Regions from separate parts of the Priestia sp. AB genome, predicted to be linked through region 2. Evidence: riboswitches for the same ligand, from Rfam matches in the RefSeq annotation. Region 2 holds a riboswitch; each other region holds the start of a gene.
What was found. A riboswitch is a leader RNA that binds a small molecule or an ion and turns the genes downstream of it on or off. The one in region 2 is predicted to bind S-adenosylmethionine.
Positions count from the first base shown of each region.

Region 1: linked by a shared signal. The riboswitch ahead of mtnK (S-methyl-5-thioribose kinase) and the one ahead of POF52_RS04690 (hypothetical protein) in region 2 are both predicted to bind S-adenosylmethionine.
Region 3: linked by a shared signal. The riboswitch ahead of metK (methionine adenosyltransferase) and the one ahead of POF52_RS04690 (hypothetical protein) in region 2 are both predicted to bind S-adenosylmethionine.
Region 4: linked by a shared signal. The riboswitch ahead of metE (5-methyltetrahydropteroyltriglutamate--homocysteine S-methyltransferase) and the one ahead of POF52_RS04690 (hypothetical protein) in region 2 are both predicted to bind S-adenosylmethionine.

Region 1 covers NZ_JAQMYN010000002.1:499,816-504,899, forward strand. Annotated here, with positions in the region: gene POF52_RS08780 (pyridoxal phosphate-dependent aminotransferase) at 1-664, opposite strand, end outside; gene POF52_RS08785 (carbon-nitrogen family hydrolase) at 777-1,559, shown strand; SAM riboswitch class I at 1,651-1,801, shown strand; gene mtnK (S-methyl-5-thioribose kinase) at 1,937-3,109, shown strand; gene mtnA (S-methyl-5-thioribose-1-phosphate isomerase) at 3,145-4,203, shown strand; gene POF52_RS08800 (hypothetical protein) at 4,338-4,502, shown strand; gene POF52_RS08805 (methylated-DNA--[protein]-cysteine S-methyltransferase) at 4,503-5,006, opposite strand; gene POF52_RS08810 (PAS domain S-box protein) at 5,025-5,084, opposite strand, start outside.
Region 2 covers NZ_JAQMYN010000001.1:915,918-921,001, forward strand. Annotated here, with positions in the region: gene POF52_RS04675 (hypothetical protein) at 1-367, shown strand, start outside; gene POF52_RS04680 (GNAT family N-acetyltransferase) at 448-894, shown strand; gene POF52_RS04685 (hypothetical protein) at 907-1,203, opposite strand; SAM riboswitch class I at 1,325-1,426, shown strand; gene POF52_RS04690 (hypothetical protein) at 1,490-1,834, shown strand; gene POF52_RS04695 (DUF1540 domain-containing protein) at 1,935-2,093, shown strand; gene alaP (alanine permease AlaP) at 2,409-3,812, shown strand; gene POF52_RS04705 (GNAT family N-acetyltransferase) at 4,053-4,892, shown strand; gene POF52_RS04710 (GNAT family N-acetyltransferase) at 4,922-5,084, opposite strand, start outside.
Region 3 covers NZ_JAQMYN010000001.1:37,316-42,399, reverse strand. Annotated here, with positions in the region: gene POF52_RS00220 (gamma carbonic anhydrase) at 1-399, shown strand, start outside; gene POF52_RS00215 (phosphatase PAP2 family protein) at 591-1,115, shown strand; gene POF52_RS00210 (glycosyltransferase family 4 protein) at 1,134-2,279, shown strand; gene metK (methionine adenosyltransferase) at 2,312-3,514, opposite strand; SAM riboswitch class I at 3,647-3,764, opposite strand; gene pckA (phosphoenolpyruvate carboxykinase (ATP)) at 4,139-5,084, shown strand, end outside.
Region 4 covers NZ_JAQMYN010000004.1:455,240-460,323, forward strand. Annotated here, with positions in the region: gene metE (5-methyltetrahydropteroyltriglutamate--homocysteine S-methyltransferase) at 1-1,833, opposite strand, end outside; cobalamin riboswitch at 1,983-2,171, opposite strand; SAM riboswitch class I at 2,251-2,361, opposite strand; gene POF52_RS15650 (hypothetical protein) at 2,442-2,693, opposite strand; gene POF52_RS15655 (hypothetical protein) at 3,000-3,134, opposite strand; gene POF52_RS15660 (sugar porter family MFS transporter) at 3,279-4,658, opposite strand; gene araA (L-arabinose isomerase) at 4,806-5,084, opposite strand, start outside.

The sequences.
Region 1 (5,084 bases), on a different contig from region 2:
TGATTGGCTTTTTACCATCAAACCCAATTGCTCCGTAAGCAAAGTCGTGTACCACACAAATATCGTGCTTGGCAGCAAACGCCACGGTGTCTTCAAAAAATTCTGCCGTTGCCACTGCACCAGTAGGATTATTCGGATAGTTTAAAAACATGAGCTTTGCCTGTTCTTTAGCACGTTCACTTATCTCTTCGTATACGGGTAGAAAATGATTTTCAGCCGTGAGAGGCATCACTTCCATCTTGGCTTTTGCAAGCTCTACTCCAGACCAGTAGTCAGGATATCCAGGATCCGGAACCAGCACCGTATCTCCAGGATTTAACAAGCACTGCGGGATTTCAACAAGTCCACCCTTTCCGCCAAATAAAATAGCTACTTCTTTTTCAGGATCCACATCAACGCCATATTCTCGTTTATAAAAAGTCGCAACGGCCTCTTTCAAAAACTGGTGCCCCCGAAATGGAGAATATTTATGATGCATAGGATTAGCACTTGCTTTTTGCAGTGTTTCTACAATATGTGAAGGAGTAGGCTGATCAGGATTTCCCTGCCCTAAGTTAATAACGTCGTGCCCTTGGGCCATTACTTTTCCTACCTTGCCCACAAGTGATGCAAAAAATTGTTTTGGTAAACTTTTTAATAGTTCCGATTGCTCAAATTGTTTCATCATCGCACACCTTCTCAAAAAATTCTTGAAATTCTAGTCACAAATAATATATTGTAATACTCAACTTGTAAAGTCATTTTTTTCAACTACTAAAAAAAGGACGGATGATAAAGTGAGTGTAAAAATTACGTGTTTGCAGCTTGATATTGCGTTTGGAAACCCAACTAAAAACCGAAAATATATCGAACAAAAAATGACGGAAGCCCTGAAAGAAAACCCTGATATCCTTGTGCTTCCTGAGCTATGGGATACAGCTTATGATTTGACGCGGCTAGACGAAATTGCAGATGATGAAGGGCAGCAAGCCAAGCAATTAATCTCTCAGTTTGCTAAAACGAACGAAGTAAATATTGTGGGAGGTTCGATCGCGAAAAAAACAGAGCAAGGCGTCACGAATACGATGTATATTTTTGACCGAAAAGGTCGTGAAGTATCACAATACAGTAAACTGCACTTATTTAAATTAATGGATGAACACCTGTATTTAGAAGCAGGAACAGCAAAAAACCTTTTTACACTTGAACAGTCACTGTGCGCAGGAGTTATTTGTTACGATATTCGTTTCCCAGAATGGATACGGGTTCATACTAGCAGCGGAGCAGAAGTCTTGTTTGTTGTCGCTCAGTGGCCGGCTCCAAGACTTGCCCACTGGAAAGCCCTGCTCATTAGCCGTGCAATCGAAAATCAATGCTATGTAATCGCATGTAATCGTGTAGGCCAAGATCCTAATAACACATTTGCCGGACATTCCTTAGTCATCGATCCGTGGGGAGAAATAATCGCTGAAGCTGGCGATAGCGAAGAACTTTTAAGTGCTGACGTTAACCTGGAACTTGTAAAAGAAATTCGTAAACAAATTCCCGTCTTTACAGATCGCCGTACAGAATTTTATTAATTATGTATTGACAGCCGTTTTTTTGCATGATACGATTTTCACCAGATATCATAAAATATTCAAACAAATCAAAATTGAATAATTAATCGTACTCTTATCAAGAGTTGGCTGAGGGATTTGGCCCTGTGAAGCCCAGCAACCGACCGTCATTCCATCCTAAGATGGATCACACCCGTAAAACATGTTTTACAAAGGCACGGTGCTAATTCCAACAGAAAGTAATTTTTTCTGGCAGATAAGAGGTTTGAACACTACAATCAAGCCTCTTTCTAACGAAAGAGGCTTTTATATTTTCTAAAATTATAAAAGCCTCCATATATTCTTAAACCTATTAACTTAGTAAACAAATCAGTTTAATAAACTATGGAGGGATTCCGATGTCAACAACAAAAACAGAGAAGTATCACCCTTTAACAGAAATTTCAGCAATCAAACTTGTGAAAAAGCTAGGTCTTTTTGATGCCACAGAAGCACTGACTGCCCGTGAAATTGGTGACGGCAACTTAAATCTCGTCTTTCACATCATAAATGATCAAACCAATAAATCCATTATCGTCAAACAAGCGCTTCCCTATGCAAAAGTTGTAGGCGAAAGCTGGCCTCTATCCTTGAACCGTGCCACAATTGAAAGCAATGCGCTCAAGCAATTCGGTGCATTTACGCCAGAACTTGTGCCCGCTGTTTATTACCACGATGAAACGCTTGCTGTTACGGTCATGGAAGACCTGTCTCATTTAACGATTTCTCGCGCCGGACTTATTCAAGGTGAAAGTTATCCTCTGATCTCACAGCATATCGGTTCTTTTTTAGGACATATTGCGTTCAAAACGTCTGATTTCGCCTTAAAACCTCAGGATAAAAAAGAAGAAGTTGTTAAGTACAACAACCCCGACTTATGCAATATTACGGAAGATTTAGTTTTTACAGATCCTTTTTTTGATATTGATACAAATGAATTTGAAAAAGCGCTGCGTCCTGATGTAGAAGAATTGTGGAATGATGGTGATGTAAAGCTACAAGCAGCAAAATTAAAATATAAATTTTTAACAAATGCGCAAACGCTAATCCACGGTGATTTACATACAGGCAGCATCTTTGCTAGCAGTCAAGAAACGAAAGTGATTGATCCAGAGTTTGCTTTTTACGGTCCGTTTGGATTCGATTTAGGGCAATTTGTTGCGAATTTATTTTTAAATGCTCTTTCTCGAGAAACAAATCGCGAACCGTTATTTGCACACATTACGAACACATGGAACGTATTCAAAGATACCTTTACTGCGCTTTGGCATTCTGAAAACAATGAACCTTTCGCTAAAGATGAGCGCTTATTACATGAAATTTTAACACAAACGTGGCAAGATGCTGTTGGATATGCAGGATGTGAAATCATTCGACGTACGATTGGCTTAGCTCACGTGGCGGACTTAGACGAAATTTCTTCAGAGGAAAGAAAAATTAACGCTAAACGTACTGCGTTAAAAATTGGACGCTATTTGCTTCTGCACCAACAAGACGTTTCACCAAATGAATTTGAACATTTACTTCGATAACGAATAATGTACACAATGAAAGGATCGGTATCAGCATGACAAATACACTATCACTTCCGCGCTCAGTGGAATGGAATGAATCATATATTACTTTATTAGATCAGCAGCAGCTTCCTGGCAAAGTTGAATATATTAAGCTGCAAACCATTAAAGACGTATGGGATGCTATCACTACCTTGAAAGTACGCGGAGCCCCTGCAATTGGCATTACGGCGGCTTTTGGTCTTGCTCTTTCTGCGCTTAGCTATGACACAGATTCAGTCAAGGAATTTAACAAAAAGCTAGCTCTTGATCAACAGTATTTAGCTAGTTCACGCCCTACTGCCGTCAATTTATTTTGGGCATTGGAGCGCGTAGCGAAAAGCGCTGAATCCGCTTCGTCCGTTAATGAAGCTAAAACAAAAGTTGTTCATGAAGCTATTCAAATTCAAGTAGAAGATGAAGAAACGTGCTACCGAATTGGGGATCATGCTCTTTCTTTATTTAAAAAGAAGGATAAAATCATGACAATATGTAATGCTGGTTCAATTGCTACAGCTTATTATGGAACAGCCTTAGCACCTTTTCACTTGTCTAAGCAGCGTGATATTCCGCTTGAAGTATTTGCCTGTGAAACAAGACCCGTTCTTCAAGGTTCTCGCTTAACAGCCTGGGAACTTCAGCAGTCGGGAGTGGACGTGACGCTGATTACGGATAATATGGCCGCTCATACCATTAAAACAAAAGGAATTAATGGGATTATTGTAGGTGCTGACCGCATTGCAGCAAATGGCGATACGGCTAACAAAATTGGAACATATGGACTTGCTCTTTTAGCGAAAGCATTCGGTATTCCATTTTACGTAGCAGCGCCGCAGTCCACATTTGATTTATCTATTCAAGACGGCAGCAGCATCCCTATTGAAGAACGTTCACCTAAAGAAGTAACGCACATTGGAGATACACAAATTGCTCCAGACGGAATCTCTGTGTACAATCCTGCTTTTGATGTGACGCCAAGCGAACTGATTACGGCCATTATTACAGAGCATGGAATTATCCATTCCCCGTCTTTGGAATCCATTCAAAAAGTTTTGCTGCAATCTGCTCAATAAAAAAAGCCGCTGCTATGCGGCTTTTTTTTGTTGAGCACTGGTTTTCAGCTGCATTTGTAACACAATTGTAACAGTACTCTCTTCTTTTTCTACATATATTATAGGGGATTCTTTTTGAATAAGGGGGAGTAAATATGAGTTCAGAGCAAAAAACAGATAAAAACAAAGCGCTGAATCGTAAGCAGCACTATCAGCTATTCGATTTATCCAAAGATGAAGAATTAAATTCCCTCCCTTCTCCTCAGCAAATTGACGGTGTTTTTGTGCAGGGAGAAGGCTGGAAATTGGACGGTGAATAGTTATTTTAACTCCAGAGCGCCTTTTGCTACATTTCTTTCAAGCATTAATAGTTTCTCTTTTATATGAGTTTGGGAGCCTGCATAACCTGTTAAAGCTCCATTTTTTCCAATCACACGGTGACAAGGTAAAATAATAGGCAGTGGATTTCGACGATTCGCTTGTCCCACAGCCCTTACGGCTTTAGAGCGATTAACAGAATCCGCTACATCACTATAAGACCACGTTTGTCCATAAGGTATACCTTTAAGCGTTAGCCACACTTCTTTTTGGAAGTCTGTTCCTTTTATATCCAAAGGCAAATCAAATGTTAGCGTGCGCCCTTCAGCATAATCCTGCAGCTGTCGCTTCGCTTCTTTCACATGGTGATAATTCTCGTCATGGACAAGTTCTTTAAGCTGCTCATTATGATCATCGCTATCAAACCAAATATGTTGAACCCCTGTTTCCGAGGCTACAATATAAATTTTCAAATCAGAAAATAAATTCATTTCTCCGTAGTACATATTTTTTATCCTTTCTAGTTAAGCTGGAAGAATAACATGAAAAGCTGTGCCTTCTCCTATTTTGCTTTCCACTTCAAT
Region 2 (5,084 bases):
TCTTTCGATTGAGAAGCTTCCGATGAAGAAATCATCTGAACAATGGTCGGTTGAACTGACAAAAGCGAGCATGACGGGAGATAATCAGCTAAAGTGGAAAAATAACGTCTATCATACATATGGATTAACCGTTGAAAACATTGGAAAAGACGTAGAGCGCGTGCAGGTCCAAGCTTTTCGGCACGAAGGAAAAAATAAGGCGAAATACAGCTTGTTTTCTCCTATTGAAAGGTCTAACTTAAGCAAAAGCGGTCAGCGCTTTCGCTATGCGAATTTTGCTGTTCCTGGAAAAGCGGCAGGTTTAGACATTATGATTAACTGGACGGACGAACGAGGCAATCATCAAGAACATTTTGAATTTAAATAAAAGTCTTCGCTTAGGCGAAGACTTTTTTTGCAGGAATTTATCTCTGCATGTGGAAGACGAACACGAAAGGAGAGGTCGTAATGATTGTAAAAGCTACTGAAGAAGAAATACAGGAAATTCGGACGAAATCTGCTGATGCACTGTTTGAAGGAACAACGCATCAGTTTCAACCGTCAACTGAACGCGTAAATGAATTAATTGATAATGCCCTTCAAAAAGGATGTTATTATTTAGTATCTAGACAAGAAAATAAACTCGCAGGCTGGGTTCTTGCGGGACCATCTGCCGACTTCTTTTCAAAAGAAGAAATTGGCTTTATCTACGAATTATATGTTGTACCCGAATACCGCGGGCAAGGTTTGGCCAAGCCGTTAATGCAAAAAGCAATTGATGAATTGTCTATCAAAGGATACCGTGAAATCAGACTCAGCGTTCATGCTGGGAATTTTGCACAGCATGTGTATCGTGAACTTGGATTTGTAGATAAACAAATATCAATGAGCTTCCAAGTGGTAAAACGTCCGTAACGTTAGTGAATGTCAGCGAGTCCATAAAACATAAGATATTATACATGCGATGAGGTTCGGTAATGAAAGTAAAAGTAAATAAGTAGCCCAAACAGCGCCTTTATCTAGTACTTCAACGGCTCCTCCACCTGTATTGTCTGAGGAGGGGGGATCTTCAAGCGCGTTCATAATTAAAGCCGCCGCTGCTAAAATAACCCCTCCGATGCTTCCAGTTGTTTTGACAATTGCAATATGGAAAGTAGATGAAAAGGCAATGCTGAGAAGCAGCAGCAAGCTTCCCAAAAAAGCAGATAACATATATCGTTTCATGTGCTCACCATCCTTTATGAAAGCATACCATATTTTACTTCTTTTTTCTTTTTATTGAAAAGCTATTGACGTAACCTATAAAACATATTAGAATAGTCAGAAATAATTTAAAAACGAAATATTCTTATCTAGAGAGGTGGAGGGACTGGCCCTTTGAAGCCTCAGCAACCACAATTATTGAATGGTGCTAATTCCAGCATAGCCTAGCTCTGACAGATAAGAAGAGGAATCTTTTTCTATGATGAAATCCTCTTCTTAGGAAGAAACATTTCGTATAGAAAAGGTGATGACATTGAATAATACACAAACGGCTTTATGCATTGACGATTATTTAGATCTATACTTATTAGCAAAAGAAATAAATGACGAAACGTGGCAGCAAGAAATTTTAGCCGTGCTAAAAACGCAGCAAAATCGTTCATTTGAAGAAAAACAATCCGCCCTAGTTCAAGAGATATGGGAAGATTTTAAACAGTTAAATGAAGATATTTCTTTTACGTATCGCTTAATTCAAGAAGAGCCAACTAACGAACAATTTCAGGCTAAATTAAGGCACTTGAGAGAACGGCGGATCACGCTGAGCCGTGAGTTATATTTAGCTAAAAAACAGTATGTTGAACACACGCAATAAAAAGATCTGCTTGAGAAACAAGCGGTTTTTTTACGTGAAAATGTTAGAATCGTTATATTTCGGGTAGTAAATGGATAAGACAAGCAAAGGAGGGATAACAGTGGCCCAAGGTGTATTATGTGAAGTGAATGAGTGCATGTATTGGAAATCCGGAAATAAATGCAGTGCAGAGTCCATTTACGTTGTGAGTCCTGAAAGTAGTCACCATGTTTCTGAAACGGAAGAACCTGGCTGTAAAACTTTTGAACCCGCGAGATAAATGCTAGTTTTTATAAAAAAGCATAAAATGAACGATGCGCTGACGAAGTTGAGTCGGCGTTTTTCTATTTTTTTAAAATACTATTACTTAGGTGCAATACTAAATACATATTAAAAAAGCAGTGCCTATGTCTAATTGTGCGTTTAAACAAAATGATAAGATAATTTTTTTGTTTTTCGACAAAAGAAAAGTGAGAGAAAGGTGATAGAATACAAATATACAGCCTAGCTGTCTTTTAGCACAAACTTATATGAAAGCGCTAACAAAAGGCTGTGTTCATCTCGTTTTGACAGATTGGAAAAAGGGGAGACGTTTATGCAGGGGAAAACTCAGGGGAAAGAATTGAAACGCGGGTTAGAAGAAAGACATGTGACGCTGATGTCCTTAGGAGCAGCCATAGGGGTAGGACTGTTTCTTGGATCTGCATCTGCTATTAAATTAGCAGGGCCAGGAATATTATTGGCGTACGGATTTAGCGGAATGATTATGTTTTTTATTATGAGAGCACTTGGAGAAATGGCGATTCAAAAACCTGTTGCAGGTTCATTCAGCAAGTACGCACGCGACTACTTAGGGCCGCTCGCTGGTTATTTAACAGGTTGGAACTACTGGTTTTTATGGGTTGTAACATGTATGGCTGAAATTACAGCCGTTGGTATTTATATGGGGTATTGGTATCCGGATGTACCAAACTGGATTTGGGCGTTATCGGCGCTTGTCATCATGACAACGGTTAACTTCTTAGCTGTTAAGGCATATGGTGAACTGGAATTTTGGTTTGCACTTATTAAAATTTTAGCGATTGTATTAATGATTGCCGTTGGATTATTAATGATTGTGTTTGGAATCGGCAACGGCGGCGTTGCGACTGGTATCAAAAACTTGTGGGACAACGGCGGACTGTTCCCGAACGGATTCAAAGGTATTTTGCTGTCGCTGCAAATGGTCATGTTTGCGTATTTAGGAATTGAAATGATCGGCGTTACCGCGGGAGAAGTGAAAAATCCGGAAAAATCTCTAGCAAGAGCGATTGATTCTGTCTTTTGGCGTATTCTTATTTTCTACGTCGGAGCGTTATTTGTCATTATGTCGATTTATCCGTGGCAAGAAATCGGTTCACAGGGAAGCCCGTTTGTATTAACATTTGAAAAAATCGGCATTCCAGCGGCGGCTGGTATCATTAACTTTGTTGTACTAACAGCAGCTCTTTCTTCTTGTAACAGCGGTATTTTTAGTACAGGCCGTATGCTGTTTAACTTAGCAGAACATGGAGAAGCACCAAAAGGATACGGTCAGCTTACAAAAGGCGGCGTACCGGGAAAAGCTGTTTTAGCATCAGCGGGTGCGCTATTAGTCGGAGTAGCGTTAAACTACATTGTGCCTGCCAAAGTATTTACGTGGGTAACAAGTATTGCAACATTCGGTGCGATTTGGACATGGGGAATTATTTTGCTTTCTCAAATTAAATATCGCAAAACGTTAAAAACAGGTGAAGAGGCAAAACTGAAATATAAAATGCCTTTATTTCCGTTAACATCTTATGTGTCACTTGCGTTCCTAGCGCTAGTGGTGGTTTTGATGGCATATAATCCAGATACAAGAATTGCAGTTGTCATCGGACCATTATGGTTTATCGGTCTTATTATCGCGTACTACGCAAAAGGATTCCATAAACGAAGTCAAGGTTCAGCTGCAGCTGAGCAAAAGCTAGTAAAATAAAAGAAAAGACCTCTTTCTTGGAAAGAGGTCTTTTTTTATTAGTTTATGTGCAAATGATTAGTTTGTTTTAAGCGATCATTGGTACGTATGAATAATGTAGAAAATATTCTATTTATTTTGTACTATTTAGTTAGAGAATTCGTTAACCGTTAAGTGGTAATTGAAAGTGGATAAGTATATTAGTTTTAAGCTTTTTAACGCCGTACAGTGCATCGAAAAGTTGGGAGGAAATAGGCAGAAATGATAGAAAGATTTAGTGAAAAAGACATAAAGGAGTTGCTAGTGCTATCTAAGTTGGAAAAATGGGATTATAGCGAAGCAGATTTACATACGATTTTTTCATCTGGAGACGTATTTGGGCATAGAAATGAGAAAGGTAACATTGTATCAAGCGTAGCAGTAGTTTTGTATAAAAATCAGTCAGCTTTTATAGGAATGGTAATTGTGAGAAGAGATTACCGAAAACAAGGGTTAGCCTGGCAGCTCATGAAACACTGTTTGCAAACTCTTTGCCCTGAAGTGAATGCCTACTTAATTGCGACAAAAGAAGGTGAGCACTTATATAAAAAAGCAGGGTTTAAAACTGTGGACTATGTAAGTAAATATATAAGCAGTGAATACATACCCAGAGCATTTAAAGCTTCAGGTTTTTATACACGATCCTTAGCGAGAAGGGACTTCAAAGAGGTTGTAAATCTTGATGAAGAAGCATTTGGAGATAATAGAAAGTTATTTTTGAAAAGTAGGATTCAGCAAGCTGAAAAAGCAGTTGTCCTACAAAACGAACAAAATAAAATGACGGGTTATGGTTTAGCGGTTCGTACCCCGAGCAATATCGTGATTGGGCCGGTAGTTGCTCCAAACGCTGAAGCAGCAATGCTGATAATTGATGAACTAGCGAAGAATTACAAAGAAAAGCTGAGAATTGACCTGTCTTCTCATGAGGAAACGTTAAAAAAACTTGTGGAAAATCACGGATTTCAGCTTCAAAATGAGCCTCCTGTTATGGCGTATGGTGTCAATCCCCTACCTGCTAGGCAGGGCAATCTTTTTGCTATAGCAGCTCAGGCATTTGGATAAAAAGAAAGGAGAAGCTCCTTTCTTCGCGTCTACCGAATTCTATCAATTTTAAACCCATTATCAATTTGATGAAATCCGACTTTTGGATAGTAGTTCATAGCAGAAGGAGCGGAAAGTAAAATAAGCGCGGTTTCTTCACCGATTTCTGATTGAACGTGCTTGATGAGCTGTGTGCCGATTCCTTGCTTTTGA
Region 3 (5,084 bases), 880 kb from region 2:
GGAGATGTTTCACCTACGATTATTGGTAAACGAGTAAATATACAAGATCAATCAACACTCCATCAAAGCCCAAATGCTCCTTTGCTTATTGAGGATGATGTAACAGTAGGACATCAAGTTATTTTACATAGCTCCATCATCCGCAAACGCGCGCTCATTGGCATGGGTTCTATTATTTTAGACGGTGCGGAAATTGGTGAAGGTGCTTTTATCGGTGCTGGAAGCTTAGTGCCTCCCGGTAAAAAAATACCCCCTAATACTCTCGCACTCGGCCGACCTGCTAAAGTGATCCGCACTCTGACAGAAGAGGATTTAAAAGATATGCAGCGCATTCGTACAGAATATGTAGAAAAAGGGCAGTATTATAAATCTATTAAGAAATCTGATTCTTCATTATAAAGGAAACGTTCCCTCAGAAAGTCATACTGAGGGAATTTTTTTATTATCTCCACAAACTCTCCAATCATGCTCTATTCTCTCCACAATTGTAAAGAAATTTCCATATTAATTTACATCGTTTTAGTACTGCCTACACAATTAAAGATTAAACTGAATAATAAAGACGTATTTATTGAAAAGGGAGCGACTCTATGAAAGCCAAGTTAATTCAGTATGTATATGATGCCGAATGCCGATTATTCAAAAGCGTAAACCAACATTTTGATCGAAAGCACTTAAATAGATTTTTACGTTTACTAACTCACGCTGGCGGAGCCACGTTTACCATTGTGATAGCGTGCTTGCTGCTATTTCTGCATCCTTCATCCGTCGCTTACGCTTGTGCGTTTTCTCTAGCCGTTAGTCATATTCCTGTCGCCATTGCTAAAAAACTATATCCGAGAAAACGACCTTATATTCAATTAAAATATACAAAAGTATTAGAAAATCCATTAAAAGATCATTCATTTCCATCTGGGCATACAACAGCTATTTTTTCGTTGGTTACCCCTCTTATGATTGTTTATCCAGCCTTCACTACCGTTCTTTTGCCTCTTGCAGTAACGGTAGGAATTTCAAGAATTTATCTCGGTCTGCACTATCCGACGGATGTCATGGTAGGCCTGATACTGGGCATCTTTTCAGGTGCTGTGTCACTGAACATATTTTTAACTTAATTGATAGGAGGAGTACTAATGAGAATTGCTTTATTTACGGATACATTTGCTCCAGAAGTTAACGGAGCTGCTAAAACACTTTATCAGTTTACCCAGTATGTCAAATCAAAGCAAATTCCCATCCAGGTATTTGCTCCTGAATTTGCTCATGATCAGTCATTTTCAACGTATGTTCACCGTTCGCCCAGCATGCCGTTTTTCCTTTATCCAAACAGCCGCTTTTCATTGCCAAACGTTCTAAAAATTAAAAAACAGCTGCAGGAATTCAATCCTTCTATTATTCATTTGGCCACTCCTTTTACAATGGGGCTTTGCGGCTCCTATTATGGGAAAAGATTAGGTGTTCCTCTTGTCGGCTCTTATCATATCAATTTTGATGATTATTTATCTCACTATGAACTTGAAAAAATGCGTGTACCACTGCAAAAATATATGAAATGGTTTTATAAACCTGTACAAAAAATATTCGCTCCCTCTGAAGTGACCAAACAGCAGATAGAAGAACAAGGGTTTCACAACGTATCTATTTGGTCGCGAGGAGTAAATCATAAATTATTTCATCCCCACTATGACCGCTTTGATATTCGTATTAAATATAATATTAAAAAGCCCTACATTTTAACATATGTAGGAAGATTAGCTAAAGAAAAGAACGCTGATTTTTTAATAAAAATTGCACGATCTCTACCTGATCATATCCGCCATCAAATTCACTGGGTTATTGTGGGAGACGGCCCTTTAAAAGAACAAATGCAACAGCAAGCATCTGAGCATATGACATTTACAGGCTTCCTTGAAGGTAAGCAACTTGCTCATATCTATTCATCATCTGATTTGTTTGTTTTTCCTTCAGAAACAGAAACCTTCGGAAATGTTGTACTGGAGTCTCTTGCTTCTGGAACTCCTGTAGTGGCAGCAAATGCAGGAGGAGTTAAACAGATGGTTCAGCACGGGCGAAACGGCTACCTTTGCAAACCTCACTCCTTAGAAGAATTCAGTTCGGCTATTACAGGTTTACTCGATGATTTGCACCAGCGGCTTCACTTTGGCCATGCAGCGAGACACTATGCTCTTACTCAATCATGGGACGCCATTTTTCAGCATTTGCTTTCAGAATATGAAGGCGTCGTAGAAAAATCTGCTGCAGGTATTCAATGGGCATAAAAAAAATCTCCGTTTTCACGGAGATTTTTTTATTATTTAGCTAAAGCTTGAGTTTTTAATGCTTCCGCTTTGTCTGTGAACTCCCAAGGAAGCTCCACATCCGTACGACCAAAGTGGCCGTAAGCTGCTGTTTGCTTATAAATTGGGCGACGTAAATCAAGCATTTTAATGATGCCTGCTGGACGTAGGTCAAAGTTTTTGCGTACTACGTCTACTAGTACTTCTTCAGAAACTTTTCCTGTACCGAATGTATCAATTGAAATAGATACTGGTTGTGCAACACCAATCGCATATGCTAGTTGTACTTCACATTTATCAGCAAGATCAGCTGCTACAATGTTTTTCGCAACATAACGAGCTGCATAAGCTGCTGAACGGTCTACTTTTGTTGCGTCCTTACCAGAGAATGCACCGCCGCCATGACGAGCATATCCGCCGTAAGTATCAACGATAATTTTACGACCAGTTAAACCAGCATCTCCTTGAGGACCTCCGATTACGAAACGTCCTGTTGGGTTAATGAAATACTTTGTATTTTCATCAATTAACTCGTTTGGAACAACTGGATTAATAACATATTCTTTTAAGTTACGTTGAATTTGCTCTAACGTTACTTCTGGATGATGCTGAGTTGAAATAACAATTGTATCGATGCGAACAGGTTTGTTGTTTTCATCATATTCAACTGTTACTTGTGTTTTACCATCCGGGCGAAGGTAAGGAAGAATTTCTTCTTTACGTACTTCTGTTAGACGGCGAGCAAGTTTATGAGCTAATGAAATTGGAAGAGGCATTAATTCTTTTGTTTCGTTACATGCATAACCAAACATTAAGCCTTGGTCCCCAGCTCCGATTGCTTCGATTTCTTCATCTGACATTTGACCTTCACGTGCTTCTAACGCTTGGTCTACACCAGCAGCGATATCAGCTGACTGCTCGTCGATAGATGTTAATACTGCACAAGTTTCAGCATCAAATCCGTATTTTGCACGAGTATAGCCAATTCCTTTAATTGTTTCACGAACTGTTTTAGGAATATCCACGTAAGTAGAAGTTGTAATTTCACCACTTACTAAAACTAAACCAGTTGTTACGCTTGTTTCACAAGCAACACGAGCATTTGGATCCTTTGCTAGGATAGCATCAAGAATTGAGTCAGAAATTTGGTCACAAATTTTATCGGGATGTCCCTCTGTAACAGATTCTGACGTGAACAGACGACGTTGTGTTGACATCAGTTTTCCTCCTTATAAATACGATACATTGTGATACGGTACTCATTCCCTTATTTTCATTACACGTTAAAAAATATAAAAAAACCTTTCCTTGTATCGAGGAAAGGTATCAAATTCTACATAAGCCTTTCACTCTTATCGATCAAGGTTGTGCCCTTGCATCAGGTTAGCACCTTATCGTCTACACAAAAAAATGACGATGGTTGCTGGGTTTCATAGGGCCTGTCCCTCCACCAGCTCGGGATAAGAGAGTATCCGTTCAAGGACATATAATACATGAAAAAGCGCTTCACTGTCAACAACATTCAAATGGAAATCATCTCTTTATGTTTGAATCTGTTTTAATGTAACATACTCAAATTCCGAAATAGTACACCTTATTAAGAATCATCACTAAGTTTAGTTAATAAGACAGATCAAAATGAGGCTTTCACTTAAAATAGCTTCACTTTTTTCGCTCCTAGCACATATACAGGTGTCCAAAATAGGTATAACGTACATTTTTTTATAATACACAAACATTTTTAGTTAAATAGTATAGAATAATTAAATAAATGTGTTATACTAATTATAAATTTCAAACATTAATGAATAAATAATAGCTAAAAAAGGAAGGTAGTGCACATGAGTACTGTTGATATGTCTATCGAATTAAATGGTTTGCTTCAATTAAAAACAACAAAACACCAATTATCTGTTCCACAACTTGTTGAAAAAATTCTAGCTCGACGCGAAGGAACGTTGACTTCTACAGGTGCTGTGTCAGTCGAAACCGGAAAATATACAGGTCGCTCTCCTTTAGATAAATTTATTGTAAGCGATGCTGTGTCTTCAAAAACGGTTGAATGGGGACCTGTCAATCAGCCAATTTCTGCTCAGCGATTCGATGCGCTATACAAAAAAGTTTTAAACCACTTAAAGAAGCAGGATGAACTTTTTGTTTTTAATGGATATGCTGGAGCTGATAAAAAGTATCAGTTACCAATTCAAGTAGTTAATGAATTTGCATGGCACAACCTATTCGCTCAGCAGTTATTCATTCGCCCTTCAGCCGAACAAAAAACAAATGATGATGTGAAGCCGTTTACAATTGTAGCAGCTCCAACGTTCAAAGCTGATCCTGAAACAGACGGGACGAATTCTGAAACCTTCATTATTCTTTCGTTAGAGCGACGCATTGTGCTAATTGGAGGAACTGAATACGCTGGTGAAATGAAAAAATCTATTTTCTCAGTGATGAACTTCTTGCTTCCTCAAAACAATATTCTATCCATGCACTGTTCTGCCAACGTAGGAGAAGAAGGTGACGTTGCATTATTCTTTGGTTTATCTGGAACGGGTAAAACAACGCTTTCTGCTGATGCAAACCGTCGTTTAATCGGAGATGACGAGCACGGTTGGTCAAGCTCTGGTGTATTTAATATTGAAGGAGGATGCTACGCGAAGTGCATTCAGCTTTCCGAAGAAAAAGAACCGCAAATTTTCAATGCAATTCGCTTCGGCGCCGTACTGGAAAATGTAGTGTTAAATCAAAATACGAAAGTAGCAGATTACAATGATAATAGTTTAA
Region 4 (5,084 bases), on a different contig from region 2:
TTCACGCAGCGCGGGTTCATCTACTTGAATCATCGAGATGCCCTGACTTTCAAGTGCTTCCACTTCTTTTCTAAGAGCAAGCGCAATCTGATTTGCGACGTCGTAGCGCGGGATATCATCACGCACAAACGACCAGTTTAAAATCGTAATGGGACCCGTTAGCATTCCTTTAACCGGCTTATTGGTTAGAGACTGTGCGTATACCGTTTCTTTGATCGTCATCGCCTGCTCGTACGATACATCTCCGTAAATAAGCGGCGGCTTCACGCAGCGAGAACCGTAAGATTGTACCCACCCAAACTTCGTAAACTGAAAGCCTCCTAATTTTTCACCGAAGTATTCGACCATGTCCGTACGCTCAAACTCTCCGTGCACAAGGACATCTAAGCCGATCTCTTCTTGAATTTCAATCCACTTTTTTATTTCCTTGTTAATGTACGCTTCATATGCTTCATCGCTTAACTCGCCTTTACGCCACTTTAGACGCTCTTTTCGCACTTCTTTTGTTTGCGGAAAGCTTCCAATCGTTGTCGTTGGAAGAAGCGGCAGCTGAAACGCTTCTTGCTGAACGCGCTGACGTACGTCAAACGGCGCTTGGCGCTCTGCTTTATAGCTGTGCAGCTGCTTCAGCTCTTTTTGCACGTCTTGATGATTTCGAAAAGATGATCCATTTAATGCTTGAATTGCCTGTTTGCCTACGCTTATTTCTTCTTCTATTGCTTCTTTTCCTTGCTGTACCGCTTTCGTTAACAGCGTGATTTCCTGTAGCTTTTCATCTGCAAAAGAGAGCGCATTTTTCAATACTGGATCAATCGTCTCTTCATTTTTCACCGTGACAGGAACATGTAGTAGACTTGATGAAGGCTGCAGGATTAGACGATCTTTTGATACGGCTTCTTCAATTTCACTGATCGTTAAAAGTTGTTCATCCAAACTTTCACGCCAAATGTTTCGTCCGTCAATCACTCCTGCTGCCAGCACTTTATCAGTCGGAAAACCATATTTATTAAGCGCAGTGAGATTTTCTCCTCGGTCATGCACAAAGTCTAAACCGATTCCTTCAACAGGAAGAGACACGACTTCCTTATAGTAATCAACGCTGTCAAAATACGTTTGCAAAATGACTTTTACATTCGGTGCCGCTTCCTTCAAAGTTTGATAGACTTCTTTGTACAGCGCCAGGTCTTCTTTTGATAGCGTTGTAGCTAAAATTGGCTCATCTATTTGTACCCACTCTACTCCTTCTGCCTGCAGCTCCGCTAAGATAGTTGCATAAAGCGGAACAAATTGTTCAACTACTTTTTCAAACTCACTTTTTTTATATCCTTTTGACAGCTTTACAAATGTTACTGGACCTAAAATAACGGGCTTGCCTTCAATATTCAGCTTCTGCTTTGCTTCTTTGTAAAATTGAAGCGGGCGATTTTCTACAAGTGCCGGCGTACATTCCTCAAGCTCGGGTACGATGTAGTGATAATTTGTGTTAAACCATTTTGTCATCGTAGAAGCTACCGCACCTTTTGTTCCTCGGGCGATGTCAAAATACGTTTCAAGCGATACCGGTCCTCCGTCATAATCAAAGCGCTTTGGCACCAAACCAAACATAGCGGCTGTATCTAACACGTGATCGTATAAGCTAAAATCACCGACTGGAATCAATTCAATTCCTGCATCACGCTGTTTTTTCAGATGCCCTAGACGAAGAGCCTCAATTTCCTGCAGAAAGATATCTTTCTCTAGTTTTCCTGCCCAAAACTGCTCAAGCGCTTTTTTCCATTCTCGTTTTTCACCAATTCTTGGATAACCTAAGTTTGAACTTTTTACACTGCTCATTTTTTCCACTCCCTGTATATTTTTTATCGATAAACTAAAAAATCTCTCTTTTCGAAATGAAAAGAGAGATGATACGCATACTTAACTAAAGTTGAGATAGCCTGTTTTTCTCAACACGTATTCCTCACTCCTCTCTATATCCCGTAGAGCTTAAGTGCATACAACAGGCAGGTCTCCTGACTTAGGTTCATCGCTTCTTATCCCTTCCCATTTCAACATGAAACAGTGGTTAATAAGTTGCTCCCCATTACAGTGGCGGGACCGCGCCGGCTTTTCACCGGTCTTCCCTTTTAAGCTGCGTACATTCGTTCCACAGCACCTGATGCATTTTTATAAAATTGTTCATTCAAAACATATTCACATAAAATAAAAAGCCTCTCTATCACGAATAGAGAGGCATAGTATCTATGAAATCCTCTCTTATTTTTCAAAGCTGTACGCTTTGCAGGATGTAGCACCTTTTTAACAAGAATGTTAAATGGTTGCCGGGCTTCACAGGGCCAGTCCCTCCGCCTCTCTCAATAAGAGTTTTAATTGTTTATAATATTTTGAATGTAGAGTCATCTTAACACCTTACATTTATGTTGTCAAAAGAAATTTCAAAAAAATTAGTTTTTAGGAGGCGTTGACGCTAATTTTTGCCTTAACAATTTATAATCGTCTTTTCGATGTGTTTCGATTAAATCTTTTGCTCCTTGGTGATATCCTGACGAATAAATGTACTCTACTGCTGTTTCAATAAGCTTTCTTTTTTCTTCGGCACACTCCCGGTCCATTAAGGGGAACAGTCTACCTAAAAGGTCATTTAAATCTTCCTTGATAAAACGATTAAGTCCTTCTTGCATCTTTTCGTTTGCCATGATTGCTCCTCCATTTGCTGTGTATGTTCTAAGCCTCTATAAACAGGCAGTTCACTGTAAATTTTAAGATAAAGTTAAGTCATTAAACAGTATATCAAGTGAATGTTTTTCTTTAATTACATATGTAATACAAATATATGACAAATATAGAGAATATATCATCATTTATTATCTATTATAACGTTTGACTGCGCCTTCTGCTACAAGGTTTCGTTAAGAGTTATGCACATTTTTCCAAAAGAGGTTGAGACATAACGAAATGAATTCAATCTAAAGGCAAATGGGATACATGAGCTGAACCGCTTGTTACCCCGCAGTTGATTTTCGTGCAAGGCTTCGCTTTCCGCGGGCGGCCGATGAGCCTCCTCGTCGCTTGTGCGCCTGCGGGGTCTCATCTGTTCCGCTTGTCCCGCAGGAGTCTTCGCCTTGCTCTCCAATCAACTGCTAGAAGCAACAAAACAGCTGAAACCTGCGTTCACCATAAAAAAACGAACCACTAATCAAAGTGTTTGATCAGTGGTTCGTTTTTCACTTCGGCTAACATACTTTTATCGCAGCCTCTTATATTTAAAGCATTTAAAACAATTAGACGTATTTATTACGCTCAACTCGATTTAAAGACTTCCTTGCAGACCGAGCTGCCATGTCCGTTTCAATTTGTTCTAGGCTACGCCCTTTTGTTTCAACAACTACAAAACGTATGAAGAATAATCCGAGAACACAAATGATTCCGAACGTTGAAAAGATAACGCCTAAGCTAAATTGATCAGCTAAAATAGGGAACACAAGCCCTACTGCCAGCGATCCTGTCCAGTTAAAGGCAGATGAAATCCCAGCACCGATTCCACGTACAGAAAGCGGGAAAATTTCTCCTACAATGATCCACGTAAGCGGCGCCCAAGAAAACGCATAGCAAAGGATAAAGCAGCAAAGCGCAATTAACGTAACCCAGTTCACGACGACTTCATTAACGCCTAATGCTCCTAGAATAGCCGGTGTGAAAAATGAAAGAGCCATACCCGCGCCGCCAATTGTAAGAATGGTACGGCGGTTGAATTTATCAACAAACTGCAGAAAAATAAGGGTTGTCACCACAAAGATTACCCCAACGATGACCGTAAAACCAGCAGCTACCTGCGGGGCTAAACCAACTTGACGAGCAATGCTTGTTGCATAATAAACAATTGAGTTTGAGCCTTGAATCTGCTGAAAAGTTGCCATTCCGACACCGATAATTAAAGCTAGACGAAACTTTTTCTGAAACAGCTGTTTAATGCCTGATTGTTCATGCACAGCTACGCTTTCAATTTCAGACACTTCAGCTTCGACTTCCGCTGCTGAGGGACGAAGCGTGCGCAGTACTTCACGCGCTTTATCTGCCATTCCGTTTTTAATTAAGTAGCGAGGCGACTCTGGAAGCTTAATCATACCGATGCATAAGACGATTGCAAAAATACCGGCGCTGCCAAGCATTAATCGCCAGCTGTTTGGAACCGGCTCAAAAATAAAGGCTACGATATAGCTTAATAATAATCCAATTACAATCATTAGCTGATTTAAACCTGAAAGCTTCCCGCGAATATGAGCAGGTGCGATTTCTGACATATAAGCAGGAACTAAAGAAGAAGCCGTTCCTACTGCTGTACCTAAAAAGACGCGCGCAATCGTTAACGTAATTTCCTCCGGTGCAATCGCTGAACCGATAGATCCTAAAAGAAAGATGATAGACGAAATTAAAATTAATTTTCTTCGCCCAAACTTATCCCCTAATAATCCGCTTAAAATGGAACCGATAATTGCTCCGCCCATTAGCGACGAAACTACAATTCCCAGCCAGAGCGGACTTAAATGAAACGCTTCACGGATATGACCTTCTGCACCAGCAATAATCCCAATATCATAACCGAATAAAATACCGGCAAATGAGCCGAAGAAGAAGATAAACTTACTTGATACTTTACTCATGATTATAGATCCCCTTTTTATTGTCGTAGTTTTGCTTCCTATCACACAAATTTAAAACGCTTTCATTTATCTCTAAAAACGGCGTTCTTTTACTAACGCTATATTTTCATTTCCGAGGAAGCAGCGCTCCCTCGGAAATGTGAATGCTTACTTAATAATGACGTACTCTAGATCAACAAGCTTTGCATAGCTCACGATTTGATCCGTCGTTAAATTTAATGAAAGAACCGTATGATGGCCTCCTCCGTTTTCAATCCACGCTTTAACGCCTTCTTGGAAGTTCGGCTTAATGTTCCAAAGCACGCGCGCTACCGGAAGATTTGGAGCAGGAACTTCCGGCTCAAATGCCGATACTTCGTTAATTAACAGCTTGTAATGCGTACCGAAGTCAGCCATGGAAACCACTACGCCTTCTCCTTGTTTACC